Regions from separate parts of the Marinobacter sp. EVN1 genome, predicted to be linked through region 1. Evidence: predicted binding sites of a transcription regulator. Region 1 holds the regulator's gene; each other region holds the start of a gene.
The links. The regulator FliA, encoded in region 1, starts transcription of late flagellar genes. The targets are predictions, from matches to a motif close to CTAAAGTTTNNNNNNNNNNNGCCGNTAA.
Positions count from the first base shown of each region.

Region 2: the regulator FliA is predicted to act here: its motif matches at 4,266-4,293, upstream of Q674_RS24395 (methyl-accepting chemotaxis protein).
Region 3: the regulator FliA is predicted to act here: its motif matches at 2,774-2,801, upstream of Q674_RS31700 (flagellin).

Region 1 is NZ_AXCB01000070.1:168,952-175,257, reverse strand. Features, by position in the region: gene Q674_RS38050 (protein-glutamate methylesterase/protein-glutamine glutaminase) at 1-329, opposite strand, end outside; gene Q674_RS38045 (chemotaxis protein CheA) at 363-2,486, opposite strand; gene Q674_RS38040 (protein phosphatase CheZ) at 2,505-3,290, opposite strand; gene cheY (chemotaxis response regulator CheY) at 3,312-3,695, opposite strand; gene Q674_RS38030 (RNA polymerase sigma factor FliA) at 3,856-4,599, opposite strand; gene Q674_RS38025 (MinD/ParA family protein) at 4,632-5,444, opposite strand; gene flhF (flagellar biosynthesis protein FlhF) at 5,518-6,306, opposite strand, start outside.
Region 2 is NZ_AXCB01000008.1:90,749-97,054, reverse strand. Features, by position in the region: partial or broken gene Q674_RS24410 (IS3 family transposase) at 1-649, shown strand, start outside; gene Q674_RS24405 (hypothetical protein) at 877-1,683, opposite strand; gene Q674_RS41280 (aldehyde dehydrogenase family protein) at 1,948-2,298, opposite strand; gene Q674_RS24395 (methyl-accepting chemotaxis protein) at 2,475-4,184, opposite strand; gene Q674_RS24390 (OmpW/AlkL family protein) at 4,321-4,992, opposite strand; gene Q674_RS24385 (long-chain fatty acid--CoA ligase) at 5,078-6,306, opposite strand, start outside.
Region 3 is NZ_AXCB01000023.1:11,835-18,140, forward strand. Features, by position in the region: gene fliD (flagellar filament capping protein FliD) at 1-1,144, opposite strand, end outside; gene Q674_RS31695 (flagellar protein FlaG) at 1,338-1,775, opposite strand; gene Q674_RS31700 (flagellin) at 1,853-2,683, opposite strand; gene Q674_RS31705 (6-hydroxymethylpterin diphosphokinase MptE-like protein) at 2,850-4,964, opposite strand; gene Q674_RS31710 (flagellin) at 5,248-6,306, shown strand, end outside.

The DNA of each region.
Region 1 (6,306 bases):
TCCTCGAAGTTCTTGGGCAGGAAATCCACTGCCCCGGCTTCCAGGGCATCCAGGGTAACGCGGGCACCTTCATAGGTCAGGGACGAGAACATCAAAACCGGGGTGGGATGTTTGCGCATGATCTCGCGCACGGCAGAGATGCCGTCCATCACCGGCATCTCGTAATCCATGGTGATCACATCGGGGCGCAGTTTTTCTGCCAGCTCGACACCTTCCCGCCCGTTGGTGGCGGCGCCTACCACTTTAATCTGGCCCGAGGCCGTCAGGATTTCCGTCAGCCGTTTGCGAAAAAAGCCCGAATCATCCACGACCAGGACAGAAACTGTCATCCATTTCTCCTACACAATCCCGGAAATTCCTGCTCAGCCGTAGTGCTGCAGGAGGCTCGGCACATCAATAATCAGGGCGATACGGCCATCACCGGTGATGGTGGCGCCGGCCATTCCTGGCGTCCCCTGCAGGGCCCGGCCCAGAGGTTTGATCACCACCTCTTCCTGGCCAATCAGCTGATCAACGACAAAGCCGACCTGTTTGGTCCCCATGGCCACAATCACCACGTGCGCATTCTCCGGCTCGCCCTGACCTGCCGCACCGTGCACCAGCCAGCGCTTGATGTGGAACAGTGGGAACACTTTGTCCCGCACGACAATGCACTCTTTGCCGTCGACAATGTTGGTCTTGGTCAGATCCAGGTGGAAAATCTCCACCACATTCACCAGCGGCAGCGCGAAAGACTGGTCACCGAGCATGATCATCAACGTTGGCATAATGGCCAGAGTCAGCGGCACCTTGATGATAATGCTGGTGCCCTTGCCCTGTTCGGACATGATATTGATCTGCCCATTGAGCTGGCCGATCTTGGTTTTCACCACGTCCATGCCGACACCCCGACCAGAGACATCGGAAATCTGGTCCTTGGTGGAGAAACCGGCCGCAAAAATCAGATTGAAGCATTCGTTATCGGTAAGGCGGTCTGCCGCATCCTGATCGTACAGGCCCTTCTCGACCGCCTTGCGGCGCAAGACATCAGGATTCATACCGGCTCCGTCGTCGACAATGGACAGCAGAATATGGTCGCCTTCCTGCTCCGCCGACAGAGTCACGGTTCCAGCGCGAGGTTTGCCGGCCTTTTCCCGTACGTCCGGTGCCTCGACACCATGATCCACGGAATTTCTCACCAGGTGCACCAGGGGATCGGCCAGAGCTTCAACCAGGTTTTTATCCAGGTCGGTTTCCTCACCGTGCATGACCAGATTCACTTCTTTCTTCAGACTGCGGGCCAGGTCGCGCACCACTCTGGGGAAACGGCCGAAAACTTTCTTGATCGGCTGCATCCGTGTTTGCATGACGGCAGCCTGCAGATCCGTGGTCACCACATCGAGATTGGCCACTGCCTTGTGCATGTGTTCGTCTTCGCTTTCGGAACCCAGACGCTGCAGGCGGTTACGCACCAGCACCAGTTCGCCCACCATGTTCATGATGTCGTCCAGGCGCTTGGTATCAACCCGAACCGTGGTTTCGCCCGCTGGTGCGGCCTCACGGGCAGGTGCAGGGGCCGGCTTGGCAGCGGCCTTGCTCTCGGCTTTGGCTTCCGCTTTCTTTGGTTCCGGGGCTGGTTCGGCCTTGCTTGATGGAGCCGGCGCAGGCTTGGGCTCACCTGCGGCAGCCCCCGCGCTTGGGCCTGCACCCTTGCCATGCAGTTCGTCCAGCAGGTTCTCGAATTCGTCGTCGGAAATCAGATCGGCGTCACCGGATGATTTCTCCGAGCCACCGCTGGTGTCGATATCTGCCTTGGGCGCTTCATCTTCCGCAGGCGCGCCGGCAAACTGGCCCTTGCCGTGGAGTTGATCCAGCAGGGCCTCAAATTCATCGTCGGTAATCTCATCACTGTCTGAGCCGCCGGCGGATTCTGCCGGGGTGCTCACCTGCTCGTTGCCGACCGGTTTCTGGCCATCGGATTTTTCATCCGCCAACGCGTCCAGCAGTTGCTCGAACTCTTCGTCAGTGATATCGCCCTGATCCCCTTGCTGTCCGACATCCGCAGACGACGGCTCCTGTGCCGGGGTTGGTGCTTCCACCGCCGGTGCATCCTCGGACTCGGGTTTGGCGAGTGCATCCAGAGCTTCAATCAGTTCGTCCGGCGCGGGCGTCGGTTCTTCCCGGTTGCGGACTTCTTCGAACATGGCATTAACGTTGTCCAGCGCCTCCAGCACCACGTCCATCAGGTCCGGTGTTACCTTGCGCTTGTGATTCCGGAGAATATCAAACACGTTCTCCGCAGAGTGGCAGCAATTAACCAGTGCCTCCAGTTGAAGGAAGCCTGCGCCCCCTTTCACGGTATGGAAGCCACGGAAAATGGCGTTCAGCAGATCGCTGTCATCGGGATGCTGCTCCAGATCCACCAGCTGCTCCGACAACTTTTCGAGTATCTCGCCGGCTTCTACCAGGAAGTCCTGCAGGATCTCTTCATCAGCATCTAACGCCATGCGTCACCCTCTTTATTATCAGAATCCGAGACTGGACAGCAGATCGTCCACATCGTCCTGTCCCGAAACTACATCTTCCCGCTCATCGGCCTTGATCTGGGGCCCTACCCCTTTTTCGGCCGATTCTTCTTTTTCTTCAATCTGATGCACTGTGCCGGTCAGTTGATCAACGTGGCTGGCCATCACCACCAGACCAAGAAGGTTGTCTTCCACCTCTTTCACCAACGCGGTGACCTTCTGGATAACCTGACCGGTAAGATCCTGAAAATCCTGAGCCAGAAGGATTTCCGACAGGTTCTGGTACAGACTGTCGGAGTCTGTCGTCAGGCCAGCGAAGAACTTGTCGATGCGACCGTAAAGCTCCCGAAACTCCGCAGGCTCCATTTCACGACGGCGCAGACGCTGCCACTCATCCCGCAGGGCAACCGCTTCATCCCGCATGGCGTGAGCCACCGGCATGCTTTCCTCAACCAGATCCATGGTGCGGTTCGCCGCCTGGCTGGTCATCTGAACCACATAGGCCAGACGGTCAGAAGCGTCGCTCATCTTCGACAGCACTTCTTTCTGCTCGGCATTACGCGGGTCTATCTGGAAGTTCCGGATTGCCTCATGGAGGCTGCGGGTCAGTCGCCCCACTTCCCGATACAGACTCTGATCGCGAACCTCGCTCAGTTCATTGATCAGGGTCATCGCCTTGGCATAATTCCCGGCGTTTACATTCTCGGCCAGGTCGGAGGCCTGCTTTTGAAGCTTCTCCGCCACCTCCGGATCAAGGCCCTGATGGTTCTGTTTGGTATCACTCATGGCGAGCCATCCGACCTCTGGTTACTGGATTCGTTCGAAGATTTTCTCGATCTTTTCCTTCAGCACGGCTGCCGTGAAAGGCTTGACCACATACCCGTTCACCCCGGCCTGAGCCGCAGCCACGATCTGGTCCCGCTTGGCCTCTGCCGTTACCATCAGAACCGGCAGGTTCTTCAGGTTTTCATCAGCACGGACAGCCTTCAGAAGGTCAAAGCCCGACATGCCGGGCATGTTCCAGTCAGTCACCAGGAAGTCATACTTGCCGCTTCGGAGCATGGGCAACGCGGTGTTGCCATCGTCTGCTTCATCCGTATTGGTGAAGCCGAGATCTCGCAGCAGGTTTTTGATGATGCGTCGCATTGTGGAGAAGTCATCCACAATGAGAATTTTCATGTTCTTGTCCAATGGGACCTCCAGTCAGTAACACCCGGAATTCATTCAGCCTTTTGGAAGTCTAGCAGGCTGCTACCTTAAGCGCTTATTGTGTGGTGTTTGCGCACGTTGTAAAGCATCGTTTACCAAAAGCTACACAGCTTGCTGAAAGAGAAACACAGCACCTGGCCGATCAGTCGTTGTCACCATCCCGCCACTCGGCCAGCCGGCTGCGAAGTCGCAACGCCGCCTGGCTGTGAATCTGGCTTACCCGGCTCTCACTGACCCCTAGCACCGCACCGATTTCCTTGAGGTTGAGCTCTTCCTGGTAATACAGGCTCAATACCAGCTTTTCACGCTCAGGCAACTGCTCAATGGCGTCTGCGAGACTTCGCTGGAAAGCGCCTGAAGCAATACCGTCCAGCGGATTATCACTCGCTTCTGCTTCTTCTATCGGCAGCTCGCCGGATTCATTGAGCTCATCAAGACTAAAAAGTCTACCGCTGTTAGCGTCGGCGAGTGAGGCATGATACTCGTCCAGACCAATGCCAAGCTCTTCAGCTACTTCGGCATCCTGGGCCTCGCGCCCGGTACGATCTTCCACCTGCTTGATAGCACTGGCGATTCGCCGGGCGTTGCGATGCACTGAGCGGGGCACCCAGTCGCCTTTGCGGATCTCATCCACCATGGCGCCGCGGATGCGAATCCCTGCGTAGGTTTCAAAGGTGGCACCTTTGCCGGAAGAATAGCGCTGCGCGGCCTCCAGCAGTCCAATCATACCGGCCTGCATAAGGTCTTCCAGCTGCACTGATGGCGGCAGCCGGGCCATGAGATGAAGGGCGATTTTCTTGACCAGCGGCGCATGCTCTTCAATCAGGGCTGAAGGGCTCCTGGCGCCGGCCTGATGGTAAATTCCCAGATTTTTCGCCAATGTCATGTATCCGGTTTTCTTGTAGGACTGGATTCAGATCAGACTTCGACGAGCCGCTCCACGAAGAATTCGAGATGCCCCCTGGGAGAGGACGGCAAAGGCCAACTGTCCACTTTTTCGGCCAGAGCCCGGATAGCCAGCGAGGCTTTCGCCCTCGGATAGGCATCCAATACCGCTTTCTGTCTTTGGACGGCTTTCTTGACGGCCTCGTCGTAAGGCACGATACCTACATATTGTAGTGCCACATCCAGAAAACGCTCGGTGACCCGGGTCAGTTTTTCAAACAGATGGCGGCCTTCCTGCTCATTGCGGACCTGGTTTGCCAGGATACGGAAGCGGTTGGTGCCATAATCCCGGTTCATCAGCTTGATCAACGCGTAGGCATCGGTAATGGAAGTAGGTTCGTCGCAGACCACCAGCAGAAGTTCCTGCGAGGCCCTGAGGAAGCTGACCACCGATTCAGAAATACCTGCGGCGGTATCCACAATCAGAACGTCAATCTGGTCGCCCAGCTCACTGAAAGCGTTGATCAGGCCGGCATGTTCCATGGCGCTGAGCTGGGTCATACGCTGAGTGCCGGAGGAAGCCGGTACAATCTTGATACCACCAGGGCCATTCACCAGCACGTCTTTCAGATCACAATCGCCGCTGAGTACGTCTTGCAGATTTCGATTGGCGGTAATGCCGAGCAACACATCGATGTTGGCGAGCCCGAGATCCGCGTCCAGCAAGACAACCCGGCGCCCCTTCTGGGCCAGGGCGATACCGAGATTGACCGAAACATTGCTCTTGCCGACACCGCCCTTGCCGCCGGAAACCGCAATCACCTGAACCGGATGTGGTCTGCTCATACTGTTATCAGTCTCTTACTACGTTCTTGTACGGGCACGCGTGCCGGTGTTTTATTCTGGTCGCCAACGAGGCTCAGGCACCTTCGGCGACTGTCTGTGCGCTCTGCACGGCCTTAAGCCGTTCTACGCCCAGGCGCACTAACGGAATGGCCTCCGCCCTCTGGAGATCTTCCGGTATCTTCTGGCCATCGGTGTACCAGGCCACCGGTAAGCTGGTCTCCATAACGAACCCGAGCGCTTCGCCCAGGGTCAGGGCCTCATCAATCTTGGTCATGATGCAGCCTGCAAGGTTTGCCATCTTATAGCAATGCCACACGGATTTCATGATACGTGGCTGACTGGTGGCGGAGACCACCAGATGTGTACGGATATTGTGATCGCTGCGAGCCAACTCCGCCAGTTGTTCCTGGTAACCGCGGTCGGCACTGGTCAGGCCGGCAGTGTCAATCAGCACCAGGTGTCGATCCGATAACTCATCAAGAATGTCATCCAGGGAATGGCTCTCATCCACCACACGCACGGGCACATTCAGGATGCGGCCGAACACGAAGAGCTGCTCATGAGCGGCCACACGATAGCGGTCGGTGGTCACCAGTGCCAACGAATCCGGACCATGCTCAAGGACGTAGCGGGCCGCCAGCTTGCCAATGGTGGTGGTTTTGCCAGACCCGGTTGGCCCGACCAGGGCATAGATACCGCCGGCATCAAGCCAGTCTTCGCGACCGGTACGAACGCCGGTCGCCAGCATTTTCAGTGACTGCTTCCAGCCGTCCTCCAGACGCCCGGCCCGGTGCCGACGGGACAGAGAGCCGGCCAGCTCCGCGCCCAAACCGAACTCCTGCAGGCGCTCGGCCAATCGTTG
Region 2 (6,306 bases), on a different contig from region 1:
GAAAAATTGGGGCTTCGGGTTGTGTTTTTTGCATCTGCGTAACGTTAAGGGTTTTGGCTGGAACCACAAAAGGGTGTACCGGATTTACCGGGAGCTGGAACTGAACCTGCGTATCAAGCCCAAGAAGCGTCTGGTCCGTGAAAAGCCGGAGCCTTTGGCCGTGCCGGAAACGATCAACGACAGTTGGTCGATGGACTTCATGCACGACCAGCTCAATGACGGACGCAGTTACCGGCTGCTGAATGTAATTGATGACTTCAACCGCGAAGGCCTTGGCATCGAGGTGGACTTCTCGCTGCCGGCAGAGCGTGTTATCCGATCACTCGACCAGATCATCGAATGGCGAGGCAAGCCGCGCTCCATTCGCTGTGACAACGGCCCAGAGTACATCAGCGGCAAGCTGTCAGCCTGGGCCGAGAACCGAGAGATCAAGCTGGCGTTTATCCAGCCTGGCAAACCCCAGCAGAATGCCTATATCGAACGTTACAACCGAACCGTGCGTTACGACTGGCTGGCACAGTATCTGTTCGACAGCACCGAAGAAGTCCAGGATTATGCCACTCGTTGGCTCTGGCACTACAATCATGAACGACCCAATATGGGACTTGGAGGGATTACCCCTCAACAGAAGTTGGCCATGATGGCCTGAGGTCTACTTTTGAACCCCGTTAAAAATGGGGGGATTACCAGGGCAATGGCCACCAGCACGGAAAAGCCGGCGATGAGCCGGGCGCGGATGGTTAGGTTGGCGAAAAAGTGCTTCATGGATGACCTCCGTATTCGATGCTAAGCAGTTAGGCCGCAAACAGTCATTCTACGACGAAGTTGACCTGCTTCACGTCACGGAGCGGGCCTTAACTCAGGCGGGACGGGATACTATGCGGTTAATAAGGCGATGGCTTCATGCAGGCTCTTCAAAATACCTCGGGAATAATGATCAATTAAAAAAGGCACATTATTGTCATTGAAGTTGATATAAGAACCGCGGATAAACATCCACTTGGTCTGGACACTGTCTATGGCCTTTTTCAGTTCCCCACTGGAGGGGGTCTTCACAAGCTTTTCAACCAATTGATCAAATTGTTTTGCCTGTTGATCAAGGGCCAGCTCCGAATCGGCGCCCTGAAAGCTTTCGGCAACGGAAGAGTTTGAGCGTGCGGAGTATTTAGACATCATCCGCGCCATCATGACCGCTGCAGAACGTGCAATCTCGACCCTTTCGTCGGGGTTGGCCCCCACGCCCTCACGAGCAAGATCGTACAGTTCTGATGAAATCGTGCTCAGAGTGACTGTTTGGTCGGCCATTTCCGAAAGGAGTCTCAAGTCCGGGTAACCACGCTGGCGCACATCATTGATGTTCTGGCGCATGAGTTCTTTGAACTTGTCGAATTCAGTGACGAGTTGCTGGGTCTGCTCCTCGCTCAAGGCGCTGGACTTGTCTTCAGCAATGGCATTCATCGCACTGTTGGCATTGTTGATTGCTGCAACTATTTCGTTCAGAGTGGTTTTATCACCGCTGGCGCTGTACTGATAATAGGCGCTAAGGGCAATAAAGTTAATAATACGGAAGTCGTGGAGTTGTGACAGAAATCGAGTTTCGTCAGCCTTCACTGTCAGGGAGACGAAAATCAGCGCAATAAGGCCGGCAGTGAGCGACCGGGTTTGGGTTCGAGCGTCTTTCATCGGATGAAAATCTCCTTAATTACAGTTATATTTTTGTATCCAGATCAGTCCGTTGGCGCGACTCGCTAAATTCCGATTCGCGAATCTGCGCTTCCCGAGACGACCTCGCTTCTGATGTTGTCAAAAAGCTCGAAGCCTTGTACGGTGAAGACCCGGACGGCCGCGAGGACGACTGACGCCGCTGGACGAACCGAACGTGCACGGCTCCTGGAGCTGTTTGATGAAGCCTTTGCCGGTGGTGCAGCCCGATACAAGGTCGCAGAGCTAACAGATATCAGCGAGTGCACATTGAAGCGCTGGCGAAGCTCTGACGGTCGGGTTGCTTTTCCGCACATTCCAATCGGCAAACTCCTTTTCGCGCTTCTTTAGTGTCTTTGCAGCCTTTCGGACAATCGCGGCTCTTTCACTAAATGGTATTGCAGCCCACTTCTTTTGTGCTCTCTCGGCCACCTGCGCAGCAGCGACAACATCCTCGCCATTTGCGATGCCCGGAACACTAAGACGATCGCCATTGGACGGATCGATAACATTGGAAACGCCACCCCCTGCCTCTACCCAACCAGAACTAAATATTTTTCCAGCCCAAATATGGACCTCTTTCCTTTCTCGCTGCATCACGCCTCAGGGAATTACTATCCGGTCAGTCCAATCTATATCCTAGACGTGAAAAGCCTGCAATGGTGGAGCTTTGGGCGATATAATGGCACTTCGCACCTATTCACCCAGTCAGTGCTCTCAACTCATGCGTACTTTTACTCGCCAACATTCCCTGGCGGAGCAACTGGTTCTTGCTATTGCTTTGAGCCCCCACTGGCCTTAAACCACTCGAGCAGATCCTTCAGCTCGGCGGCAGTCCTTGCAAGCTGATCTGCCGCCGTATTGATCTGCTGACTGGACTGCTCTGTGTTCGAGGTAATCTGGCTTATACGACTGACCTGGTCCAGTATCAGATGGGCCCGCTTGGCATTTTCCTGGAGAGTTTTTGCGATGTCTTCGTTGTGTGAACGACCGTCACTGGATGAAGCAATGATACCTTGAAACGCCTGTTCCAGCTCTTGAGTGACATCCAGTGCCTCACGGACTTCCGATTGACAGAGTTCCATGGATGTTGTGGCCTGAGAAACCTGCGTCTCGATCGTTTCCAGAGCTTTGGCGGCGTCCTGCGTGGCCTCCTGGGTTCGTGTTGATAACGCCCGCACCTCATCGGCAACCACTGAGAAGCCCCGGCCGTGCTCTCCGGCCCTGGCCGCCTCGATGGCCGCATTCAGTGCCAGCAGATTGGTCTGTTCGGCAATGGCCTGGATTGTGTTGACCACTTCGTGGACACGCGCGCTGGCCTGGGAGAGAGCTTCCGTTGTCTGCGAGGACTGGCTCACCGCCTGTTCTATGCGGCTCATTCCCGCTACCGCCCGGCTGACGCTGTCCCCGCCTGCTCTGGCCAGCGTTTCAGTCCGCATCGATACGTCTCGGGTTTCCCTGGCTTTGTCAGCGACGGTTGCTTCGCTGTCCGACATCTGCTGAACGGAGCCGTTGACCGCTTCGATCCCCCGCGACTGATCCTCGGCGCCCTGAAGCAGGCCGTCTGTCGTTGCCGACAGCTCTTCGGCACTGCTGGCCAGGGTCTGGGAGATGGTATGGCTTTCGCTGACCACACGGCTCAGCTGTTGCTGGAGACAGTTGGTCGCCTCTAGGATCTGCCCCATTTCTCCAGGTGCAGTGTACTGCCTCGAGTCGAGATGACCCTCGGCAAGGCTCTGAATCGTCTCCACCGCCTGATTTACCGAGCGGTTCATGGGACGGACAACCAGCCACGCCACGATACTGAGTACCAGCATCCCCAGGATCAATACGGCAAAGAGAACTGTCGTGGCCAGGGAAATCGCGAACTGCGAGAGATTTCCCGTAAGTTCCGAGAACTGATGCGCCACTTCGTTGACCTGTCTTTCTTTGGCATCGATTTCCTGGATGATCTCCTCCCGCTGCGAGGGATCGGCGGCGTTCCTGAGTTCGGCCGCCAGAGCGAGTATCTGCTCCGATATCTCGGAGGCTTCGCCCGACAGGGAAACCAGACGCTGGGCGATTGGGTTACTCTTCAGGATCCTGAGCCGCAGAATTAGGGCGCGGGCCTGGTCAGGGTACCTCACTTCCTGGAACGTTTGTTGTATCTTTCGTGCGAACTCCGAGGTGCTGCTGGTTTCAAGGAGTTCCGGCGTCGCCGAGAACAAAGCGCTGTAGGCCAGCGCGCGTCTGAGACGATCCTCGAATTTCTGGTAGTCACTCTCATTGTTGGTATTGACGTACTGGTGCAGACTGGAACTCGCCCTGAACACGTTAACCGTATGGGTTCGTTCAGCCCTCGAGATCAAAGTCACCACATCGAGCGTGTTGAACACAAAGAACGACACCGAGCCAGCCAACAGGGTCACCACGACGCCCAGTCCGACAAGGAAATAGACCCGGTGCCGTATCAGTCCGAACCATTGCTTTATAGAGTCAATCATGGGTAACGGTTCTGTTAGTTGATTAAAGAAAACGTCTGCAATCGGAGGTGTTACCACCTGATGCGTATCAACCTCTCGCTCGCATCGACCGATCGCAGGGAAACTTTAGCGGCAAGACCCACCCCAGATTCTTTACTTAGAAGTGGTATGCGACACCGATACCCACGATAGTGGGGTTTACTCTCACTTTCGCCTGAACAGGGGCAGGGCCCAAGTTACCGGTGATATCTGCCTTAAAAGGCGCATATCTTACATCAAAATTTGCCGACCAGTTATTATGCATCTTCCAGCGAAAACCAGCTTGAACGGCAGGGGCCCAAGTATCTTCAACATCAAAGTCGGTTAGTGCGCGATCCTTCTCATCTAAAAAGAGAATCCGTCCTACACCCGCTCCAAAGTACGGAGAGAAGTTGCTACCCGTTAAGACATGATACTGAAGCGAAAGAATTACCGGACCATAATCTGTTTGACCAAGAAAAAGACCGGAGAGAGACTCTTCGCCCTGGAGGTCCGCACTAGCGGGAATGCCGCCAAAAATGTTAAATGCCAGCTGATTACTCAGAAAATACGACACGTCGAATGAAACGGTCGTATCGTTGTTAATAGACAGGTTGGAATTTGGAACGGGGGCACCCCCCGCAGAGGCTGATCGCAAATCTTCATCGGTTAAAACTCTAGTGGCATTCAGTCCAACCACCCAGTCGCCTCTACTGTAAACCGGCTCAGATTGAGCGTTGGCCAGGCTCGCAGCAAGTGAAAGTAAAAGGAACGCCACTAACGAGACTTTACTAATTATTTTAGGTTTCATTTTTTTATTATCCTTTTTGGTATTAAAACAAATTGGCTTTAGGTAAAACTGCAATTTTTCGTAACACAAATGCCACTCATTGATGCTAGCTTGCCGGTTTATTGACTAATACTTCCCCATACTCAGAACGCAGCTTGTTTTTTAATACTTTCCCCGTGGCATTGCGTGGCAATCCTTCCACAAAGATCGCGCGATCCGGGATCTGCCACTTGGCGACTTTCCCCTGATAATGAGCAAGAAGTTCCTCCTCAGTAATATTTGCGTCGGGTATTTTTACTGCCAACAGGATCGGTCGTTCGTCCCATTTATCATGGGAGGCCGCCACTACGGCAGCTTCATTGATGGCAGAATGGCCCATTGCGATTCCCTCCAATTCGACTGTAGATATCCATTCACCACCAGATTTAATAATATCTTTTGAGCGGTCACGTATTGTCATAAATCCATCATCATTGATCGAAGCAACATCACCTGTCTCGAACCAACCGTCTTCCTCAAGAGTCTGATTTGGTTCAACACCGAAGTAATCGGCTACCACCCAATGACCACGGATGCGGAGATTTCCCTGAGCAATGCCATCTTCGGGCAGTTGATGACCGTCTTCTCCTACAATTTTGAGCTGCACCCCGTAGGGAGGCCGTCCCTGGCTTTCACGGATTTTGTTTCTTCCTTCCTCCGAAAGAGTATTGTGTTTCGACAGCAGTGCGTTGACGGTTCCGATCGGTGATGTTTCTGTCATTCCCCATGCATGGACAACTTCTACGCCATACTTACCACGAAACTCCGACATCATTGAGGGCGGACAAGCGCTACCCCCTATCACCGTCCGTTTAAGCGACTGTGCCGAGGAGCCAAGCTCGTCCAAAGCCGAGAGAAGTCCCTGCCAAATCGTAGGCACACCCAGCGCAATCGTTACGCTTTCTGAATCGATCAGCTTGACCAAACTTTGCCCATCCAGGCCAGGACCAGGCAACACCAGTTTGGCTCCAACCATCGCCGTAATGTAGGGTACCCCCCACGCATTTACGTGAAACATAGGAACAACCGGCATCACCACGTCCCGTGCCGATAAATTCAGTGCGTCGGGTTGAGCAGCTACCAGCGCGTGCAGAACGGTGGAGCGGTGTGAATAGAGCACCCCTTTGGGATTTCCGGTGGTGCCCGATGTATAGCAGAGGCTTGAGGCCTGGTTTTCGGCGATTTCAGGCCAATTCGCGTTAGGCGTTCCTCGCTGGAGAAACTCTTCATAAAACAACAAGCCTGGAAATTGCGCTGCAATTTCTTCGTCCGGTTCGGACATCAATACAAATTTCT
Region 3 (6,306 bases), on a different contig from region 1:
TTCCGTCCCCACTTTCCGACTCAGAAAAAAGCGCCGTCACCTCATCAGGATTAGCTTTTAGCTGCTCTTTGAACTTAGTCTGATCAAATTCAAGCTTACCACTGCTCGGATCCGTCGTGATGCCAATATCTGCCAACATACGAACCGGCGAATCTTCCAGCCCCGTCGGAACTGACGTCAGCATTTGGCGCAACTCGCTCTGAATGGCACGGATCGCCGAATCACCATTCAAAACCCCGCCTCTTTCAGAGGCAGGGTTGTATCCGGCAACACTTTTAACCTGATCTTGGAGCGTATTGAACTTGTCGACGAAGGCCTGCACCCGGCCAGTCACCTCATCAGGATCTTGAGCAATTTTAACCGTTGAGGTTCCAGTTTCCGTCAGAGTGAAAGTGACACCATCAACAACCCCCTCGACAGTGTTGCTCGACCGCGTCACTTCAATACCGTTGATATCCAAAATCGCATCTTTAGCAGCTACGGTTTGCTCCATATTAGAAGTAACGCCATCAAAGACAAACTGAGACAAACCACTCATGTCGATGTCATTACTATCGTTATCTGTCACCGAAATCGAGACCTCATTGGCGGTACCAGATTCATCCGACGACATTACCAATCTATAACCACTACCGGTGTCCACGATACCCGCAGAAACTCCGGCATTTGCACCGTTAATGGCTTCAGCGATTCCCTCAAGAGTATTATTAGACTCGTCAATGACAATATCCGTTGCATTGCCTCCCACGTTCAAGGTCAATGTACCGGTTCCGACTGGAGTGGTATCACGATCCGTAAATTCAGTAGAAGCCAAAGACTGAGCACGAGCCAACTGTTTCACATCTAGGTTATAACTGCCCCTGCTCGCTTCAGAAGACTCAACAGTGACACGAACTACGGATTCATTCGATGAAGAAGCAGTATACGCGCTCATACTGTCAGACTTGCTCAGCGCTTCCATAGGAGAGCGCAGAGCTTCAAGAGCACTACGAATCCGTCCATAGGCAGAAATTTTTGCCTGGGTCTCAGATTCTCGCCGGTCGAGACGCATTTCAGTAGGCGCGCGCTCTGCCTCAATGAGCTGGTTAACCAGATCATTGGTAAAAATACCCGAACCGGCTCCTAACGATGAAATTGCTGCCATAAATCTGCCTCCTAAAAAGGCTTTTGCTACGACCTAGTTAACGGCCGAAGGCGGCAAAGCTTTGCCACTTTCTCAACGATTTAATGTTACAGTTCGTAACGACAAAACCAGCTATAAACAAAATCACCGCCGGATCCTTGCGGATGCGGCGGCGCTGAACAACCGTAACCCAATGCCGGCCAGCGGCAAAAAATCACACCTTCACATTGAATAACGTCAGCGGTTCATCCTGCTGCAATTTTTCTGCCAACCTCAAAGCAACCTCATCCGGAATCTGGCGAATAACTTCTTGAGTCTGTTGATCAACTACCTTGACGATGGCTTGCCCTCGTTCGCTATCCACCTCGAACTGCAAGTCCCTGCTGACCGACTGCACGTAATCGTTCAACTGAGACACTGCCTCATCCAATTGCCCGGCCGGTTCAACAGACCTCGCCATCACTTTGCCTGCCCCGGGCGACTCCTGGGGCTTAAGCGACTCGATCCGCGACGCTTGCTCAACTGATGAGGCTACTACCTGAGCGGAGACGATACTACCGTCGTTCTGAGGCGACGCGTTTGCCCGAGCCGGAGACTGGCTACCGTAACGCACCAATTTGAGATCCGGGCTATTCAGGTTCACGTCATTCATGACTCACCTCACTTTCCTGATACGGCGCAAGCCGGCTCTCCTAGTGGAAGAGCCGACGGTTCACCGTGCTACCCCAATTACTGCAGGAGGGATAGAACCTGATTTGGCCGAGCATTAGCCTGTGCCAGCACTGAGATACCAGCCTGCTGCAATACATTGGCCTTGGCCAACTTCGCCGATTCCGAGGCAAAATCTGCGTCGAGAATCCGACTTTGTGAGGCACTCAAATTTTCAATGCTGTTGCCAAGATTAGAAATAGTGCTTTCAAAGCGGTTTTGCACAGCACCCAAAGTTCCTCGCAAACCGTTCACGGTGTCGAGAGCAGCATCAACCTGATCCAGCAGACTCTGAGCGCCTGCCACAGTTGACGCAGTCGCCGTAACACTTAATCCACTTGCCGCAACATTGATATTTGTAGCGATACTAATAGAGATACGATCAACTGCCGAGTTGTTTGCACCGACTTGGAACTGCTGCGCTGTGAAAGTTCCATCCAACAAGGCAGTTCCGTTGAACTTAGTTACAGAACCAATTCGATCTATCTCGTCTTTACGCTGACTAACTTCTTGGTTCAGAGCGATACGGTCTTTATCGCTATTCGTAGCGTTCGCAGACTGTACAGCCAGCTCACGAATTCGCTGCAAGTTGTTGGTGACTTCATCTAAAGCACCCTCAGCTGTTTGCGACAAAGAAATACCATCATTTGCGTTCCGCTGGGCAACCGTCAGACCCCGAATCTGGGCATCAAATTTGGTCGCGATCGCCAAACCTGCGGCATCATCTTTAGCGGAGTTAATCCGAAGGCCGGAGGAAAGGCGTTGCAGAGCCTGATCACCTAGATTTTGAGATTTTCCAAGCTGGTTTTGGGCGTTGATAGAGGCAACGTTGGTATTGATACCCAGAGCCATAGTATTTCCCCTTAATAACAAGTCATCACTTCGAGAAAAGGTCGTCGCCGAGAAACGCACCTTGTAGCTAGCGCGACCCTGTTATCTGACTTAACGACCGCACCAAGCGATGCTTTAGAAAAAAACGACACTCTTTTGTTAAACTTTGTAAATTGAGGCGGCTGAGTTATGACCACCCCGGCTCCTTTGACTCGAAATTCATTTTCATCCAAGGATCTTCTTCCAATCGCTCTTGCTCAGCTACAACCCCCGAAAAATGCTCGGCAACTTCATCAAGGAACTTCAACAGCCCCTCCCGCCAGGTTGTCATAAAAGCTGGCAGATCCTCATCCTCGCAGGCGAAACCATGACATAAAGCCACATGTACAAAATGCAGCACTGTTCCGCCTAAAACCCAACTTTGGTACTGCTGCGCCGCAGTAACCGGTTTTTTTTCCGTTAACCCGGAGGTTTTGGATACAAGACGGAGCGTATTCGCAAGCAAGGCCAAGTCCTTGCGGCCACGTAAACGCTCTTTTGAGATTATTTTTTTCAGAAGCGCCGCCCCCCTCTCCAATTCGCCTTCCACAGATGGCATGGCATCATCGAGGGTGGACCTGGAGATGCTCCGACTGTTGCTCTCGATTAGGTTTTCAAGGTCAGTCATCTCATCGTGAGTAAAGCGATTTACGGTTGACTCAAATTCATGTGGAGCCAACCAAAGTGCGCCCTCAACTGCAGCGCCATCTGAACAGTTGAAAACCTCTGTCTCTGGCGCCTTTCTTGCTATTTCTCGAAGAAAACCCTCAACATTGACCTTTGCTGCATAATAATCGAAGCGGGTTTGAACCACCCCAATTCCAGAGGCCGCAGGCACTGAGAAATCCTGCCTTTTAGATTCGCCTACCCACTTACGAAGCCCAGCCGCTACCTCACCGACAGCTTTTTCGCCATATACCGAATATGACGAATGATCATGAGCATTATCTACATAACCAAAATCCGTCCCGAGCATGAATATCTTTCTACAACCCAAGGTATGAAGTATCGATAACGCTGCATTTACACAGGTCGGGTTACAATTAACAAATCCGTCCTGACCAACACCAGCCAACCACGATAGAGCGCTATCAAACCTATAAAATGTGTAGGCTCGGCCAAACAACGAAGCAACCTTGGGATTGACTTCATTGCCCGCCAACAACGTGGTTTCCTTCAACAGATCACTGCCAAGTTCTGAATGAAGCTCGTAGATCATGTAATTCGGATCTAGTTCAACATGCAAATCAGGCTTTATCCCGGCGGTTAAAAGCGGCCGAAGCCCTGTACCGGCACTAACAACGACAACCCGATCCCTGATCGCCACGAGGCTGCTTAATCGTTCATCTAACGAGGGTCCACTGCCAACGATTACTACCGGCTTGTTGTGACCACTGAGGTTTCTCCGTGGAAGATACTTGATTCCAAGGCGACAGTTGGCAATTGAATTTTTTAGGCGCATCAACTCGTCGTCGTAGTTCGACCAGCTCGCAGCAACAAGCGCAAGGTCCCGACCAACATCCATAGCGACTCTCGCTAACTCAATGTCCGCTAGGTGGTTATAGTAGAGCGTTGTGTAAGGATAAAGTGGGACACTATGGGCCAAATGCCGGGATAATAGATCCCTCAATTCCATCTCGCTGGAGGCAAAACCGATCGCGAAGTTTAAGGAAAAACCTTTCTTTTGAAAGGTAGAACAGATCTTTGCCCAGTCTACGGTGAACAAGCTCAACGCAAATTTTTCAGGCTCCCTCTCCACCACAATGGCGTTGACTATTGTCGCTTGCTCAACCATCGATTCGATATGGAATCCTAAGCCACACCCCAGGAAAACAATCGAAGGAAACACGCTGCCACGCTTATAGCCTTGAAAATTTTCAGGGGTTACTGGACTCATCTCTATAATTCTTTGAATGCTACGCGCTGCAAACCTCTGTTTATTGTAAGAACTAGGCCAAGCCGGACTATACGTCAGAAACCTCCTATCCGGGCGATGGTCTTTTAAGAAGTCACGCACCTCGTCACGTGAGTATTCACGCGCAAGCCCTCGATAGCATGACCGACCATCAAACGTCATATCGACATCCTTTTCACCAGGAGTGACAACCAACTCGGCGCGGGTCAGCATCAGATTGTCAAGCATCTGATAGATGCGCGGAAGATGAACCTTGAAATAGTTGAGGTTCTTCTCCTTTCGCTGCAGGTATATGCGCGCCGGATCATCTTGATGGCTCACCATTAGGGCTATCTCCGTAAATTCCAAAAATATGTTTCAGGCTGGCATTTACTTTGCCAAAACAGGTTGTTTTTTACCACGCGTTTAACAATCAACTCATGAAGACGGCAATAGCTTGCCGTCAAAATTTCACCGCACCTTCCTTCCGAACTTCTTGGAAATACCATATCCAACTGTATTAATTACGTTTTTTTACATCTGGCACGATCAAAGCATCCAGTAAAACAAACGAGCATTATCCTACTAGTCAAACAGGCGATACCATCTTGAGGTATTGCCAATCCCAGAGCACCGATGCAGGGAGATCCAAATGCCTCAGGTAATAAACACCAACATTGCGTCACTGAACGCACAAAGAAATCTGAACTCCTCTCAAAATGATGCGAACACCGCGTTACAGAGACTTTCTTCAGGATTGAGAATTAACTCGGCGAAAGACGATGCTGCTGGACTTGCTATTTCCGAACGTTTTCAATCGCAAATTAAGGGTATCGATGTTGCCATTAGAAACGCCAACGACGGGATTTCATTGGCACAGACGGCGGAGGGCGCTTTGGATGAGGTGACTTCTAACTTGCAGCGAATTCGTGAGCTAGCCGTTCAGTCAGCTAATGCGACAAACAGCCCTTCTGACAGGGAAGCTCTGAACCAGGAAGTCCAACAACGTATCCAAGAGATTAACCGGATTGCCAGCCAAACCTCATTTAATGGTTTGAAGATACTTGATGGCAACTTCAACACCCAGACGTTTCAGGTGGGAGCAAATACGGGCGAAACGATCAGCGTAAGTGGCCTTGATGCTCGCGGTAACATGATAGGTGGCGTGGTGAACGAAACAAGCGGCATACTCTCACTGACAGACGCTTCATCAAAAACATTGGGAGACATCTTTAACGATGGCGAAACCACCAATTTGACTGTTGACATATCGGGTGTCAGCGGCGCTTTCCCATCGATTAGCATTACTGCAGCAGGCTCATTACAAGATGTCGTCGGTGCCATAAATGCCGAAACTCGAAATACGGGGGTCAGTGCATACCTAAACAGAACCAACAACGAAATTTTGCTATCGTCTCAGTTTGGTGAACAATACTCGATAGACATCGGAGTGAATGGCGGCACAGCCCTCTCTGGGATAGCATTGGATCCAGCAACAAATACCATTTCAGTCAATGATACGGACGTCTCGGATCAAGCCGGAGCTGACCTAGCTATGATCAACGTCGACTACGCGATCGAAACGATTAACGGCTATCGTGCCCAACTCGGTGCAGTTCAAAACCGGTTCGAATCAACCATTGCAAATCTCAGCACTACCTCAGAAAATCTGTCTGCGTCGAACAGTCGAATTCGAGATGCAGACTTTGCC